2 regions of the Paenibacillus sp. 01T443 genome follow, and region 1 is predicted to be linked to the other one. Evidence: a T-box and tRNA genes for the amino acid it is inferred to sense, from the RefSeq annotation. Region 1 holds a T-box; the other holds one or more tRNA genes.
What was found. The T-box of region 1 lies ahead of AC1DLI_RS26365 (valine--tRNA ligase). A T-box ahead of a tRNA ligase gene usually reads a tRNA of that ligase, here a tRNA-Val.

Region 1 (12,849 bases):
TTGGACGTTCTTCATGGGGGACATCACGCAAAATCATTGGTTGCGGCAACATATCCCAATCCCGCCTTCTCAAAATATGGTTTATTCATATCCTGCCTAATTCTTGAAAAAAAATCCGATCGAAATCATAAAAGCTTTTGTTCAGACGTAAACGGCTGATACCGCCCTTTGAGGAAAAACAGGCCTTTCGCGGAAATATATAAGCTGATTTATAAGCAAAAACTTATAAATTCCTATATATTAAAAAACAGCAATGTCATAGGCAGCGAGCATGTCTGACAGCAGTGATAATGGCAGTCCAACGACATTAAAATAACAGCCGTCGATTTGCTCCACTAAGGTGGCACCTAAGCCTTGTATGCCGTAAGAGCCTGCCTTGTCGCGTGGTTCGCCGGTAGCTACGTATCTTGCAATCTGATTCTCGCTAAGAGGTTTCATCATCACCTTGGTCATACGGTGCGCAACCTTTGCTTCGCCAGTGGAAGAGTTCACGCAAGCTACACCGGTATACACCTCATGAGCGCGCCCTTGTAGGCGCCTCAGCATAGTTCGCGCCTCTTCATCATCAGCAGGCTTGCCAAGAACATCGCCGTCAAGGACAACAATCGTATCCGCGCCAATGATTATTGACGCTTGATCCTCCTGCTTTTGTTGCAGCAAAGGTATGGCTGCATTCGCTTTCCGCAAGCTGAGCTGCTCGACGACTTGTGCCGGTGACCACCCTGCTTCGATTGTTTCATCTGTGTCAGTAGACAAAATATAAACCGGCAAAGAAAGGTCCAGCGATGCGACCAGTTCCTTCCGGCGCGGTGACGAAGAGGCCAGTACTAGCTGGCTGAACGCTTCGTTGCGTGATTGGTTATATGCCATAAAATAATTGCTGCGCTCCTTCATGCTTTCCTCTAGCGGTCAATAGCCGCTGCTCTACATTTTGCGGTACAACCATATTGCAATAACAGCTCCAATGATGCTAAATAAGCTGAACTGAAGATGAAGCGTTAGGTTGAAACTGAGCACATATAGATCAATAGCGGGAGACCATGACGTTTCGATTGGTTTCGTTAAAAAAGAGATGCCAGAAACAGGGGCCAGCCACCGCGCTACTAAAGCGCCAGCTAATAAGCCAAGTATGATAAAAATGAGAAGAATCCAGCCGTTTTTCTTCATCTTTCAACGCCTCTCGCCATGAAATGACACCTAAGACCATTATACGCATGAACCTATTCGTTTACAATGCGTTGATGGGCTCAAACCATTCTTTTTGCGCAATAACCGCATTCATGACCGCCTTTTGCGTTGACCATAAATGAGCATGAGACGGCTTTTTATCATACTCTATCATCGTTTTAGCAGCTGAATTTATGGCTTGTATGATTTGATCAAGATACGCTTTTCCATCCGTATCACCTATACCTATTCGCATCACTGCTGCATTTTCTGTCCATTTTTGATGCTCGGCTTGCCAGGAGGCTGCTGCAGCTTTGCTCAAGGGTGACAATGCCGGCTGCTCCAGCTGGGCCAATGTTAATTCATCCAACATTTGGACGATTGCGCCAGTCTGTTCGAAGAAGCTTTGCGCCGTTGTCGATTCACCTGTAAATGGTATTTTTTCCGGATAATTGATACTCACTTCTTTAACGTACAGATCGATATCCGGAAGCAATCCTCGAACCGTCTGCGCTTTGCTGCGATCGCTTCCCATGCCTGCGTAGACGCGATAATCAGCAGCGCTGGTCATTGCAGCACCTGCAAGACCTTTCTTCGCCAGCTGATCAAGCGCAGCGTCTCTGCCCTCTGTATTGCTGAAGACGCCGAACTGCAGCATATAGTAGGTCTGGTCCAGCCCCTTAAGGCTGACCATCGCCGCATTAGCGTCAGGTTTTGGCTCCGAGTTATCATCTACGGCCGGCTGCGTTGTGTCATTATCTTCGTTTATATCGTTTACGCCTGTTCCAGCCCCTGTTTCATTGTTCGATACGCTGCCTGTAACCGCCTGTGAATCCGGCTTGTTCCCTGCTCCTCCCGGGAAGATGCTTGCGCCTGTAAATAAAGACAGCAGCAAATAGCCAAACAAGGCGCCGGTAGCAAGCGCAGCCGCCACCGATAAAAACACATTAAACCATGAAGGTGCCCCTGTCTTGCTTTTCATTCTGGAATATTGGCGCTTATTATTCCTTGATTCTTCGTACAAAAGCTCATCTTCATAAGGACGGTAAGTATCACGCGCTTCATTTGCAGAAAAAAATCTTTCATCATCAGTACCTGGATCATTCTCTTGCTCGTCGTTTGTCTCCATTGCAATTGGCTTCAAGATCGGCTTCACAATTGGCGAGTCGATTGGCTTTACGATTGCTGTCTTTTCTTTTGGCGCAATCGCCTGTTTCGGCGTTGATGGTTCCGGCTTGGCATCGGCATTCCTAATAAGCTGCTCCAAAGCGGCAATATCCTCTTGAAACGGGCTGTTCCAAGGGCTGACTTCGCTTATCGAATGCTGCTCTGTGGAAGGATATAATGGGATCACATTCATTTTAGCTAATTTATTCGAATTCGGAGCTGTGCTAGCCGTGGATGCAGGTTTGCTCTCATGGACCTCCTGCTGTTTATGGCTGCTTTGCCCATCTCCGTCGACAGTTTGCCCGTTCCGATCAAAACGGTATGTAATCCGATTTTTTTGCGTCATAATAACCACTCCTTGTCCCTTTCTTCTAGTATTAATCTATGAGACTTTTAAGAGATTTAGACCGATGAAGGGAGCACTTCTGCGTTTTACAGTCCCGCTCCAAACATCCCTTCTAAGGGAGAGAACCTATGGCATTTCCTCCGGCCAAGGGAGGAACCCATGACACCTATTCCGGGCACCAGTACCTTAACTATCGACGGAAATACGGTTGCGATTATGATCAGTGTGGAAAAGGGGATCACCTTTGGAGGTAAACTTCGGTTACTTTTATAACGTCTTTAACCCTGTAATCCTTGTGATTAGATGGTGAAATTCCTGTTAAAAAAAAACGGTGATACATACGTAGGGAAAAGAGCGGTAATGTAGTTTTTCCTGATAATTTCTTGGGAAGGCTAATGTAAATATCCTTTCTTAGTAAACGCTGAAGTCTGCACACTGACTAGCACAAAACGCGGACGATTGACCTTCTTCATAAAGCGATGAATTGTCTAGGTGAGCAGCGTTTCTCAAGGACACACAAGGCGTTTATCTGAATAAGCGAGGAATGAGTGAAAAAATAGAATAATAAATTGGAGAGACTATCTAGACAAGTTTCGAGGATTTATGAACGTTTGGCGAATTGGTCATTGATTTACATACTGTATACCTTTGTGCTCACTAACAAGGAAAATTATGAAATATATTAACGAAACGGTAGAGCTGATCGAGACTCTGCCTTTGCAATAAAAGCATAAATTAATCATTACCTTTAATTTCCGCGAATACGGCGGCATCATCAATAAATAAATGCTAATCACTTTAGTTCAGTCAATTATCAATGACTTGTTACATCTTTCTAAAATATTCTTTATAAACATAAAATTTTGTTAGGATAACCCATCCGGTTCCTATATGGCAGCTCATTCTAATTCTGATAATAACTTCTTTGCTTTTCGGTATAAGCTCTCCTTGATTTTTTTATCTCTCTCACCAATCTCAGGCTCCCAAAATACCTCTAATGCTTCTTTTGTTACTGCTTTCCGTTCTAAAATAAAATCCAGAGTCGTATATGCTCTCCTATTCAACAGTTTCAGCAAATCATCCGTATTTAAAAGCTCACCTGCTTTTACTGACTCTCGATATCTAAACGCCGTCGCTTCTTTAATAAATACTTCATTATCCACAATGTTTTCGGCTTTTTCCAACTGTATAACCGTAAGTCGATCCCTTTTTACCGCGTCAATTAATAGACTAACAAGAGCCAAATATCCTGTCGCAGAACATGCTTGAAGCAGCTCCTCCAAAAAGTGATCTGTTCGTATCCATTTCCGAAATAAAGGAATTTATTATTAAGAGTTCATCCTTTTGCAGCTCCAGCTCGCTTGATTCAAGAATATCTACCAATCCTTTCATATCAGTCAATTCGACCCCTCCTTAATGTTTCTGATAATAATCACTCCAGCCAGTTTGCCTGCTTTCCTAACTTACTCTAGCAAAACCCAGCTTCCGATTCGTTAACTCTCATCTATTACATCTGCGCAGCTGGTAATCATTTATCGTACTGGCTGAATAGTGAGCTTTACTTACTCTACTGACACCCCCTCTAAAGCAATCGGAAGAATACAAATCCGTAAGAGCTTCATCTATCCGCTCTCCCACAATACCGCCTCAAAAGCTACGTTGCACTTTATACAATAGAATTCGACGCAGCGCGGCAACCATCAACCTACAATGTAGTTTATGCAGTAGAATACTTGATTTCGATCGATTTCTACCCTGTAGGAGTGCTTTCTGTTGCATTTCCTGCAATGTAGCAGGTTGTCGGCGTATCATGTTAGGTTTACATTGCAGAAATTGCAACGTAGGAGAAAACTTAATTAAAACTGGTGCTCAGCCAGTCATTTTACATCGAATTTCGCCCTCCATTTACCTGAATGAAGGAATATGTATAGGAATCCGGTGTCTGTACTCACGCATTCGCTTGTACTGCTGATGCATTTGAGCATGCTTATGTTCGCACTTGTGCTTCTGCATTTGCCATTACTCGTATTTAGCGCTAAAAACAAAATGCCCGGTGATTCCGCAAAGGAACCGCCGGGCATTAACTGTTTAATGGTTCGATTTCAACGATTTGGCCAGCGAATCCGCTACCTTCCAAATGTCGCCTGCTCCCATTGTGATGACTAGATCGCCTGGTGCGACCCGTCCAGACAAATATTCGAAAACTTCGTCCTTAGTCGGAAGATACAATGTGTTTGCATTGCTGTTGCTCTTTATCAGCTCTACAAGCTTGAGAGAGGTCACACCCTCAATTTGAAGCTCGCCCGCAGGTGAGTAAATATCGGTAATAATGACTTCGTCTGCCTCAGGAAATGCACGACTAAATTGCTCGAACAGGAAAAATGTCCGCGTATAGCGCTGCGGCTGGAATACCGCAATAATGCGTTTTCCTGTTGCCTTAGCTGCACTGATTGTAGCTTTGATTTCAGTCGGGTGATGGGCATAATCATCAATGACCAGAATATCATTAACTTCACCCATCACCTGAAAGCGGCGCTTGGCGCCTCTAAAGGATTGAATCGCAACCGCGATTTTGTCGAAGCTCAAGCCTGATTCCAGACAGGTAATAATCGTAGCCATAGCGTTATACACATTATGAAGACCTGGAACCGAAAGCTCCACTTCTCCTAGAGTTGCTCCGTTATGCGTCATCGTAAAGGATACCTTGCGGTCTCCGAGCACGATGTTATGGGCTTTATAGTCTGCCTCGTTTTCTATACTGTAGGTGATTAGCTGCGATTTATCGATATTTCCTTTATACACTTGCGGTATCAGTTCGTTAACCGTCTCGTCATCCGCGCATACAATCGCCTTTCCGTCCGCTTTCACCTGCTGCAAAAATTGTACGTAAGCCGCCTTCAGCTTACCGAAATCGCCTTCATAGTTTTCAAGATGATCCGGCTCAATATTCGTTACGATAGCTAACGTTGGATGATAGTGGAGAAACGATCCATCGCTCTCATCTGCTTCGGCCACGACATACTCACCTTTGCCTGCTTTTGCGTTAGTCCCTACATTAACGATTTCTCCGCCGATAATATAGGTTGGATCCGCATCGCAGTTTTCCATGACAAGCGCAATCATCGAAGAGGTTGTCGTCTTACCGTGCGCGCCGGCTACCGCGATCCCTTTGCCTGCATTCATCAGCCTTGCGAGCATTTGTGATCGGTGCAAAACAGGGATGTTTAGCTCCTCTGCAGCCTTCCGTTCAACGTTATCCTTGGAGAGGGCCGTTGAATAAACGACCAAATCTGCTCCCTTTACATGCTCCGGCTGATGACCGATATAAATGCTGGCACCATTTGCTGCAAGCTTCTCTGTTAATTCTTGACGCGCGACATCGGATCCGGTCACCTTATAGCCCATTTCCAGCATAACGCGGGCAATGGCACTCATTCCGTAACCGCCGATTCCGATGAAATGAACGTGTTCTGCCGTATTCAAAGACGGTTCACCAACCTTTTTCAGAATCCGAGTTATACAAAATGCGGGAGCGAACGTCAGCTATTAAATAAAGCGTGCCTGTTACGACCCCAAGGTCTGTTTCCCCGGTTAACTGTTGTAGTTTTTGTAATGCTGTATGCCAATTCTGTTCCACTACAAGCTCGAAATCATACTTATCAGGCTGCTGCTGCCGCATTTCATTGACCAAATCAGCTAAAGCTGGGGCATCTTTTTTCATTCGAAAATCAGGCTCGGTCACAATAAGCGTATCCACTATTGGTAGTATATGCTTAAGTACATCCTGATGATTCTTATTCTCCAGCATACCCATCATAAGATGCAAACGATCATACTTGTAAGTGTTTTTTAGCGCATCCGCCAGCGATTCTGCGCCTTCTGGATTGTGTGCCCCGTCAATAAGAATACGAGGCTGCTGAGATACCATTTCCAGACGTCCAGGCCATGCGGCTGCCTTAAGGCCTTCAGCTAAAATTTCATCCTCAACAACAAGCGCATTGTACTGACGCAGCACCTCGAGGGTCATAACCGCTACGGCTGCATTCGTTCGTTGATGCGCGCCGTTCAGCGTAATGGTTAACGGCTCAATGCTTCGGAATAAATTTTCGAAACGGAAGGTTTGTTCATTTTCTTGAACCGACAGCGCGGTTTCATGGAATTGCTCACCCAGCAGGTAGAGCGTACTTTTCTTATCCGCAGCGACACGCTTGATCACATCAATCGCCTCAGGCTGTGCTACCGCACTAATGACCGGTATGCCCGCTTTGATGATGCCGGCCTTCTCGCTGGCAACTGCTGCGATTGTATCGCCCAGCCGATCCATATGATCATGACCGATATTCGTAATTACCGTAACAACCGGCTGTACGATATTCGTCACGTCAAGCCGTCCGCCAAGCCCTGTTTCCCATACGACATAATCGGGATAAGTAACCTTCGCGTAAAAAAGGATGGCAAGCGCGGTCGATACTTCAAACATTGTCGGCGAGCCAAGCTCCGTTTCTGCAAGCGCCTCAACATGAGGCTTCAGCTCATTCGCAAGCCTGAGAAGCGTTTCTTCGTCGATATCGATGCCGTTATATTGAAAGCGATTCGTGAATTTCGTTATATACGGTGATGTAAAGGTTCCTACGTCGTATCCGCTGCGCAGCAATACGCTGGTCAAATATGCGCATGTCGAACCTTTGCCGTTCGTTCCTGCAATGTGAATAAACTTCAGCCTGCGATGTGGATTCTCTAGCAGCTCCATCAGCTTTTCAATCCGCTCAAGACCTGGACGAATACCAAACGGAATTAGCCCTGTAATCCAATCCACCGCTTCCCGGTAGGATTGCAGCGGCCCTGCAGGCCGCTGCTCTATCTGTTGATTCGTCATCCTAATCGTTCCTTCTTCCGTTTGCAGCGTTATCCGCGCAATTCCGCAATTCTAGCTAGTACTTTGTCGCGTTTGTCTGCATAATCGTTCATTTTGGCGCGTTCTTCGTCAATGACTTTAGCCGGTGCTTTCGCTACAAAACCTTCGTTGCCAAGCTTCTTCTCAACCCGCTCCACCTCAGCATTCAAATGCTGGTGCTCCTTTTCGAGACGGGCGATCTCTTGTTCGATATCGATCAAACCTGCAAGCGGCAAATAAAGCTCTGCTCCGGTTAGGATAGCTGTCATAGCTTTGTCTGGGGCACTGATATGCAGACCTGTCTCCAAACTTGAAGTACCGCAGAAACGTTTAATGAACTCTTCATTGCGGGACATAATCGCGGCTTCCGCTTCACTGGACGGCTTGATCAGCATTTCAATCTTTTTGCTCATCGGCACGTTTACTTCCGCACGGATGTTGCGTACCGCACGGATCATTTCCATTAACAGCTCCATCTCTTTAACGGCATCCGGCGCATCAAGCGCCGTATCATACACAGGCCATTCAGCCAACGTGATCGTGTCGCCTTTATGAGGCAAATGCTGCCAAATCTCTTCACTGATATACGGCATGAACGGGTGAATCAGGCGCTGCGTGCGGTCAAGTACGTACGCGAGTACCGATTGCGTTGCCTTTTTAGCCGCCTCGTCCGTACCGTAAAGGCTAAGCTTAGCGAATTCAATATACCAGTCACAGAGATCATCCCATATGAAGTTATACAAAATCCGTCCGGTTTCACCAAATTCATAGCTCTCAATTAGACGGGTCACATCACGAACGGTTTCATTCAAGCGATGCAAAATCCAACGATCTGCTGTGCCAAGGTTAACCGTAATATCAATATCCTCAGCTTCAACGCCTTCTAGATTCATCAGCGCAAAGCGTGAGGCATTCCATATCTTGTTCGCAAAGTTGCGCGCTTGCTCAACCTTCTCCCAGCGGAAACGCAAATCCTGTCCCGGTGTGCTGCTTGTAGAAATCATATAGCGCATCGCATCCGCGCCGTATTTCTCAATAACCTCAAGCGGATCAACGCCATTGCCCTTCGACTTCGACATCTTCTGGCCTTCAGAGTCGCGAACGAGACCGTGAATCAGCACATCCTTGAACGGCGACTGATCCGTAAACTCAAGCGCGGTAAAGATCATCCGAGCCACCCAGAAATAGATGATATCATAGCCCGTTACAAGCACATCCGTTGGATAAAAACGCTTGAGATCCTCCGTTTGTTCCGGCCAGCCTAGTGTGGAGAACGGCCACAGCGCGGAGCTGAACCACGTATCAAGCACGTCATTGTCCTGGCTAAGGTGTTCTCCCGCCATGTCCTCGCGGGATACATGCATCTCGCCGGTCGCTTCATCGTACCAAGCCGGAATCCGGTGGCCCCACCACAGCTGTCTGGAAATACACCAGTCGCGTACGTTTTCGATCCAGTGCAAATAGATTTTCTCGAATCTCTCCGGTACGAAGTTAACGCCTTTACCAGCCTTCTGGGCAGCAATCGCTGCTTCAGCCAGCGGCTTCATGGCTACGAACCATTGCGTGGAAAGATACGGCTCAACTACCGCGCCGCTGCGCTCGCTGTGTCCAACCTGATGCACATGATCTTCGATTTGGATGCATACGCCTTGCTCCTGCAAATCTTTAACGAGCTGCTTGCGGCAGTCCGCGCGGTCAAGGCCTTGATACGGTCCTGCTTCTGCATTCATCGTGCCCGTCTCGTCCATGACAATGATTTGCGGCAGGCTGTGGCGCTCGCCAACCTCAAAATCATTCGGGTCATGCGCCGGCGTTATTTTCACAGCGCCTGAACCAAATTCTTTATCTACATACTCATCGGCAATAATCGGGATCTCACGCCCAACAACCGGAAGCACGATCATTTGACCAATCAAATGCTTATAGCGGTCATCCTCGGGATGAACGGCTACCGCTGAGTCTCCCAGCATCGTCTCCGGCCGTGTCGTTGCTACGGTGATAAAGCCTGATCCGTCTTTGAGCGGATAGTTGAGATGATACAAATGGCCGTTAATCTCTTTATGCTCAACCTCGATATCGGATAGCGCCGTGCGTGCGGCAGGATCCCAGTTTATGATTTTTTTGCCGCGATAAATAAGACCTTTCTCATAAAGACGAACAAACACCTCGCGAACAGACTTCGAAAGGCCTTCGTCTAGTGTAAACCGCTCTCTTGAATAATCCAGGGAAAGGCCCATTTTCGCCCATTGGTCACGAATCGTATTCGCGTACTCATCCTTCCATTCCCACACCTTCTCTAGGAATGCTTCACGACCTAGATCATAACGAGAGATCCCTTGCTCTCGCAGCTTTTGCTCCACTCTTGTCTGAGTCGCTATCCCCGCATGGTCTGTACCCGGCAGCCAAAGCGCATCATACCCCTGCATCCGCTTCGTTCTGATCAAAATATCCTGCAGTGTAAAATCTAACGCATGACCGATATGCAGCATTCCGGTAACGTTAGGCGGCGGTATGACAATCGTGTAGGTTTCTGCATCCGGACGTTTGCCTGCCTCGAAAAATTTTCCCTGCATCCAGTAATCGTACCATTTCTGCTCAGCTGCCTTCGGATCATAAGTTGTCGGCATTGCAGTTGTCGTTTGATTTTCTGACATTCGTTCCATCCTCCATAAATCGATCTACAAAAACAAAAAAAACCTACCGCCCTTATCATAAAGGACGAAAGGTTTAGCTTCCGTGGTACCACCTTTGTTCCACGCGAACAACAAGATCCGCATGACACTCAAACAGATAACGGCTGCGGCCGGCCTGACTTCGGTAGAGCACAGGTTGCTCATACTTGGCTCAGGCAACTCTGGGGCGACTCGTAGCAGTCACTTCCTGCGGAACCTCTCAGCGTAACGGTTCCACTCTCTGAAGGCTTTGCTGCATACTATTCCCCTTCAACGTCGTTATAACGCATATATACCTTTAATCATACCTTTGTTATACGGCTGAGTCAACCAAACTAACGCAAGAAATGCCCCTATTGCTCAACTTTTTGAGCAATAAGGGCATTTCCGACCTTCCTGACCGTTATGGAATGTAAAGCAGCTGTCCTTCCGACACGCCGGAATCATCCAAACGGTTATAAATTAGAATTTKTCTCGGATTTAAGCTGTATCTAGAGGCGATGACGTCGAGCGTCTCATCCCGCTGCACGATACACATTCTGATTTTTCGAAATTCCGTATCCTCAGAGCGTTTGCCAAGAAATAAGTTTTTCCATTCAATCTCGTCTCCTGATGCTTGCACCCTTGCTTGTTCATCTGCCCGCTGCTGAGCGATCACTTGCTCGGCAGCCTCGCGAACCGCTTGCTCCCGCCTGCTCGTCTGCAGCAGCGTGAGAATACCGATATCGGCTGGCGAACCCGTTCCGTCCTGAGGCTGCTTGCCTGTAAGAGCAATCCGCACCTCCTGTTTCTCCGGTTCAGGTTCAATCCTTTGAGGCGGCAATGCTTCTGCAAAAGGCGAAGGAGGCGGCTCGTTTGCTTCCGGCTCCGGCTCCAACTCCTGCTCTTCCCGCTCCTGATCAAACGCTGGCTGCGAGCTGATAAACTCGGATTCGTTCTGCTCGACGTTCGGAGCGGCATTCGCAAACGTTGAGGACGTTGCAAGCCATCCCTCGCTGCTGGTTTGCTGAGAGGCTAACGTGATTTCCCGCTCGTCAGCCAGTTCAGCCTCTTCTTCTTCTTCTGTCTGTTGACCCGGAGTCGCGAACAACTGGGATGATGACCAGCCTGACTCGGAAGCTATAGAAGAGATCGTAACGGTTGCCTCCGACTCATCCGACAATTCCGGCTGCTGCAGGTATGGAACCTCTTCTTGCGCAGCAAATTGTTGCTCTTCCGGTAGTATGTACGGCTGTTCGTTAGCGGCATTCTGGTTGTTAAAAAACTCCGCTGCGCGTTKGTCAAATGCTTCCCGCTGATGCACGACAGTGAATGGCTCTTCGCGCCAGATTTCCTCATGCTCTTGAACCGGCTGGGCAGAAATCCCGCGCAGAGATAAAACGCCCGTAATGTTTAAGGTGCGCGCGGACAATAAATCGACGTCAAAATTATCAATTTCAATCGAAATATCGTCCAGTCGTGATATTCGGTTCATCGGAAGCGTAATTTCGACGGGAATCCAATGCTCCAGCGTCAACGAGTTTTCGGAATCATTTTGACTCCTATATACCCCGCTCAAAAGAAGCTGCCCTCTAAGCACGGCATGATCCCCCTGATCGATCACCTGAATACGGGGAACAAGCTCAATTTCCTCCAGCTCGTCAATTGCCGCAACATCATCGGGCAAATGGACGCGCTCATACACGTCAAAGCGTAATCCGTTCGTTTGATCCGACACGCCTCAGTCCTCCCCTCTCATACTGAATGCTTGGTCTAACATTACATTCACTACTTATCTATATGGTAGGTTGGGCAGGAGCATGACTATCATTTTGAACGATGATGTATCTTTTCTGAAAGCTCAGTCAGCCACTCCGGCCAAGGCGAAGAAACTTCCTTAAGCAAATCCGTCCAAGGATGCGGAAATACCAGCTTCTCCCCATGTAGCGCTTGATGGCTCAGCAGCCTTGTATCGCCACCGTATAAGCCGTCCCCGATCAGCGGATGGCCGATATAGCTGAGATGAACCCGGATTTGATGCGTTCGGCCTGTCTCCAGCTTTACCCGTATGAGCGACATTTGGGTATTTGAGGCAAGCACCTCATAATGACTGATCGCTTGATCCCCATTCTCGGAAACCCGCCGTCTTGCGCGATGATGACGGTCCTTTCCAATCGGCGCATCAATCGTACCGCTCGGCTTGGACAGCTGCCCTTGCACCACAGCGATATAATGCCGATCAATTGCCTTTGACCTCATCGCCTCGTCAAGCTTCCACTGGGCCAGATCATTTTTGGCATATAAAACAGGGCCGGAAGTATCATCATCAAGCCTATGGATGTGACGCACATTAAGCGGATCTCCCTTACTTAGAAGATGTCTAGCTGCCGCTTCATCCAAGGTGCCGCTTTGTCCCGGAGCTGTTCCGTGTACGGCCATCCCGGCAGGCTTGTCGAGCACGATGCAGAAATCATCTTCATAAAGTACCGCAGGCATTCCCTCGTGCGCATGCGGCCGAATATTTCGGTATGCAGCATCGCTGCGCGGATCAACCGGCGGGAATGCCAGCAATTGAAGCACTTCCCCGTTCCACTGAATGCCTCCGATCGAAAATAACCGATTAA
Region 2 (4,196 bases), on a different contig from region 1:
ACCAAAGTACAACCCGCAAAAGACCAGCGGTCATAAATCGGTCAATCGCTACAAAAAGCATTCAAGCGATGGCAGCAACTACGGGAAGACGTCCATCGGTACCGAAGGCGGAGGGCAAACGGACCGTTATCCAGTGGACGTTCTGTACTATCCGAGGGATAAAGAACGGTACCACCCGACGCAGAAGCCTGTAGCACTCTTCGAATATCTCATTCGGACGTACACGAACGAGGGGGATGTGATTCTGGACAACTGCATCGGCAGCGGAACAACTGCTGTGGCAGCAGCCGGATGCAACAGGGACTTCGTTGAGATAGAGAAGGAGCAACGGTAAATCGCCATAGCCAATGATCGCCTTAAAAGCGTTCTGACGCAATTGATTGTTTGAACATTGGTTGAATATTGAATCACTTCTTCTTTTTGAAAAGACCAAATAACACTGCAAAAATAACGACAACGATTAAGAAACCCAATGATATCACCCCTTTTTGAGATTATAGCATGATCTTCACGATTGTTGTTTGAATACTGAAATACATCGGGAGGATAACGGCATGGAATACGAATTTCACACTTACGAAGAAATGGAAGCTGAATTGAGTGAATTATTCGAGAATCAACCGGAGCTAAGCGTCAATATAACTCGCGTTATGGATGGAGGACGTTTATGGTTGGCGGTACAGAACTGAATATTGAATATCATTTCGGCATGTAACCCGAAATGAATGACTATGTCGAGAATAACCTCAAAATGGTCATTCCTAACACTCCGGATTAATCTAAATTATTATAAGAGCTAAAATTTGCCGCTGCAAAAAGCTCTCCGTTATCAATATTAAACAACTCTTCTAGTTTGTGCATTACTGATAATCCTGGGTTTTTCTCACCAATCTCGATTTTCCCAATGTACGATTGGCTAATCCCGATCAGCTTTGCCAGCTGACGTTGACTTAAGCCATGTTTGATTCTCGCATCCTTGATTAATAGACCGATTTTTGTGCTCATGGATTAATGCTCCTTCATTTAGATGTTGAACTATAAATATCGGTTAAATTAAGTTGAAAATGAACACCATTTGAATATTGAAGCACAAAAAAAGCTCTCTATAAAAGAGAGCGCGTTAATCAGATAGTTATGATGAAAACGAATTAAATTTATTAACAAATTCACTTGGCATTATTAGAACTCTTAATCACAAGGGTAATAAATTGCATTTCAAGACTAAAACTAAGTCAAGCCGTCGATCAATCGGAATAGACAAGGTAACTTTAAAACAACTAGTGAAAGTTATTAGACGTAACAAAATGGAGAAGCTTAAAGCCGGGGAGATTTATGAAAATCACAATTTATTAATTCGCACCCAAAGCGGAACCCCGGTATCTCCCAGAAACATTATTAGGTCATTTAGTCGCATAGTTAATAATATTAATAAAAAATTACAGCCCAATGAAGAACCGTTAGAAAAAATAAGGTTTCATGATCTTAGACACACCACACTCATGTCGTAATGCTGTTGGAGATGCGTGAAAACAACAAAAGGATTGCTGAACGCATGGGAGGGTCCAGCGTGAAAACGCTTGATAGATACGCGCATATTTCACCACATATGCAGCAGGATACAGCTGATGCTTTCGGTGAGATGTTCTATAGCAACAACAAAGTTATTCTTTGAATTCTTCAAAGTGAATCGCACCAATTATAAAATGGACTGTGGAAACACAGGTTAAACAGGAAAAGGAAAAACCCGCAATCCCTTATGGTACAAAGGATTGCGGGTTCTGAAAATTATGATCTGAACAGGGTTCGAACCTGTGACCCCTACCCTGTCAAGATAGTGCTCTCCCAGCTGAGCTACCAGATCATATTAGCGACAATTAATAATATAGCAGGGTGAAGATGCGAAGTCAACACTTTTTTATTGAAAGTTAGCATGATGGTCGAGAGGGCCGAGATAAGGATTAATTGCAGTGCTGCTTATTATCCTCGACTATTTGGCCAGACTGCCTGAATATTCGTTAAGGAGATGGTCAAGCTCCTGACTGATTTTGATAACAGCATGATCGGTGAAGTTATTACAAGCTTCAAATAATCGTACCATTTCCGCTCTCATTTCTTCAATTTTCTGCTGGTAAAAATTATTTTCCATCATAATCCCTCCAACTTATCATTTGTATAAATTAAGGATAAACGAAGGTTGTTAGAATTTTTCCAAAAAGCAATTAGGTTTTTGTTAGTTTTCTGAACAATGCATAACTTTGAAGCCTTCGTATTCGATTATCTACACCTATAATTGTATTATGAAACAATTCAAGCTTAAAACGGCAAAGTTGGGATCACAAGCGTTGAGGAAGAACCCCCTAAGGCATACCTGCCCGCGGGGGAAAATTTATACGTGAATATCAAGGTTATTGCCTAAATTCGGCTGAGCATTTTTCAACATTTGAACGAGGTCTTTTCCTTGCTGCATAGCTATGTCTTTGCTCAAAGACATGACACGGATGCTGGCTGCTAGAGCTAAACGGTTCTGACTCATCGTCATGGAAGCTGCTGCTATATCCATCATTCACCTCCTACTTAATATATCGGCAAGTGGGAGGGGTTTATTTAATATATAAGCATTTATATGTCTTCACATAATAATTGTGCTCATATATTTCCGCAAAACGACCGCCTTTAATTATGGCTCATTGCGGAATATCGCATTTATTGCGAATAAAATGAATTTGGTTTCGGATTCGATTTAATTGCTGCAGTTGTTCCTCGCTTTGATCGCTGTGTGCGTTTTGCTCCAGCTGTTGCAGTTCCTGAAGCAAGTTGGGTAAATCAGTCGAAGCATTTGAACAATTGTAATTGCTCTCTACATTTTCAAGCATGGTTGTGCCTCCCTTAATGTATGGTTTCACGCTAGCATTGTTATCCAATGTCTGTCGATTAGTATGAGCTTTTTACAAATGAGTATGCATGTTGGAAACGTATACTAAAGGAAAACTTTCCTGCATACCTTTATAGAAAGCGCGCAGGAGGCGGTTCGTGTTGGCTGCACAGTATGCCTACTTAGCTATTTGGCTATTAGGGATGTTTGGAATTATCGGTATTGTTATCGGTTCTGTGGCTAAATTCGCTATTCGGGATACCTTATCGCATGATGAGCAGTTCGTATGGAGAAGGAGACTTCCGGCTGACGCAATTAAAAGAAAATAATACGAAAATCCGGCGATCGCGATAGATGCGGGCTCGTCGGATTTTTTTGTTTGCTTTAATGCATAAAAAGGGTGCCGAGAAGGGCAGGATAAAAGTTGGCTGTACAATCTTCTATTCTGAGAGGGGCTAGTAATCATGAGCGACATGAACAGTGGACAAGATACGAGGGAGCAAATCGTTGCTGTGCAAAAGGATGGAGACGGCGATCTTACAGCTTTTAAAACGAACAGCGGCCGGGTGCTTGATTATGTTACGGCACTTCAAGAAGTACAAGCAGGGCATATTGCAGGTGTGAACACCTTTAAGGGCAGAGATGGCGAGTTTTATATCCGCGGCGACGCTGACGGGGATCCGACAAACAATTTGGATCAGCTGCCTACCTTTTAGAATGATTAATTAATGGGGTAAAATAAATTAGAATTTATTTACAATTAAAGAAAGGCGCCTGCATGCAAGTCATGCGGCGCCTTTCTTGCGGTTATTTGATTTCATAGGTCTTATGCTGTTCGACTATTCGCATGGCTCCCGTATGGCCTTTATACTGCTCTATCGCGTCGCCATAATGCATAAGCCATGTTTTCCTTTGTATCTCTTCAGGAAGGCTTAACAGCTCTTCTAGGGAAGCATGGACGACGCCTGGCGCTTCAAGCTGACAATCATGGTAGATCGTCATGACGCCTTCATCAACCAGCTGCTGAAGAAGCACAGGATCGAACCGCATATCAGCCGTGTAGAAGAAGCTTTGGTTAAACAAAAAAGAATAGCTAGGTTTATTCACGATATGTTTGGTTTGCAGCAGCTTAACCTTCAACCCTTCGTGAAGCTCGATGTCTTTATTCGGCTCAAGCGGACGGACATCAAAAAAGTCATCCAGCCTCTCTAACGGTTCTTGCGTTAGTCCTCCGCGTAGCGTCTGCTCCCAAAGCGGTTCAACGAGTGTTTCCGCGATATAGAGGATAGGCTTCCGATTATATTTAAACATCATTTGGAAAGCA

Region 2: it encodes a tRNA-Val, which carries the amino acid that the T-box ahead of AC1DLI_RS26365 (valine--tRNA ligase) is inferred to sense. The anticodon was not compared.

The regions. Positions count from the first base shown of each region.
Region 1 is NZ_JBFTPE010000018.1:39,072-51,920, reverse strand. It holds gene radC (RadC family protein) at 1-52, opposite strand, end outside; gene AC1DLI_RS26395 (Maf family protein) at 241-870, opposite strand; gene AC1DLI_RS26390 (DUF4321 domain-containing protein) at 925-1,167, opposite strand; gene AC1DLI_RS26385 (SPOR domain-containing protein) at 1,229-2,680, opposite strand; gene AC1DLI_RS26380 (hypothetical protein) at 3,580-3,963, opposite strand; gene murC (UDP-N-acetylmuramate--L-alanine ligase) at 4,769-6,163, opposite strand; gene AC1DLI_RS26370 (bifunctional folylpolyglutamate synthase/dihydrofolate synthase) at 6,171-7,556, opposite strand; gene AC1DLI_RS26365 (valine--tRNA ligase) at 7,586-10,228, opposite strand; T-box leader at 10,286-10,529, opposite strand; gene AC1DLI_RS26360 (LysM peptidoglycan-binding domain-containing protein) at 10,650-11,963, opposite strand; gene AC1DLI_RS26355 (RluA family pseudouridine synthase) at 12,053-12,849, opposite strand, start outside.
Region 2 is NZ_JBFTPE010000008.1:320,781-324,976, reverse strand. It holds gene AC1DLI_RS15370 (DNA methyltransferase) at 1-334, shown strand, start outside; gene AC1DLI_RS15365 (hypothetical protein) at 555-689, shown strand; gene AC1DLI_RS15360 (helix-turn-helix transcriptional regulator) at 775-1,005, opposite strand; tRNA gene AC1DLI_RS15355 (tRNA-Val) at 1,789-1,861, opposite strand; gene AC1DLI_RS15350 (aspartyl-phosphate phosphatase Spo0E family protein) at 1,988-2,146, opposite strand; gene AC1DLI_RS15345 (YjfB family protein) at 2,387-2,560, opposite strand; gene AC1DLI_RS15340 (DUF2524 domain-containing protein) at 2,685-2,873, opposite strand; gene AC1DLI_RS15335 (hypothetical protein) at 3,031-3,201, shown strand; gene AC1DLI_RS15330 (DUF3892 domain-containing protein) at 3,337-3,588, shown strand; gene AC1DLI_RS15325 (MBL fold metallo-hydrolase) at 3,680-4,196, opposite strand, start outside.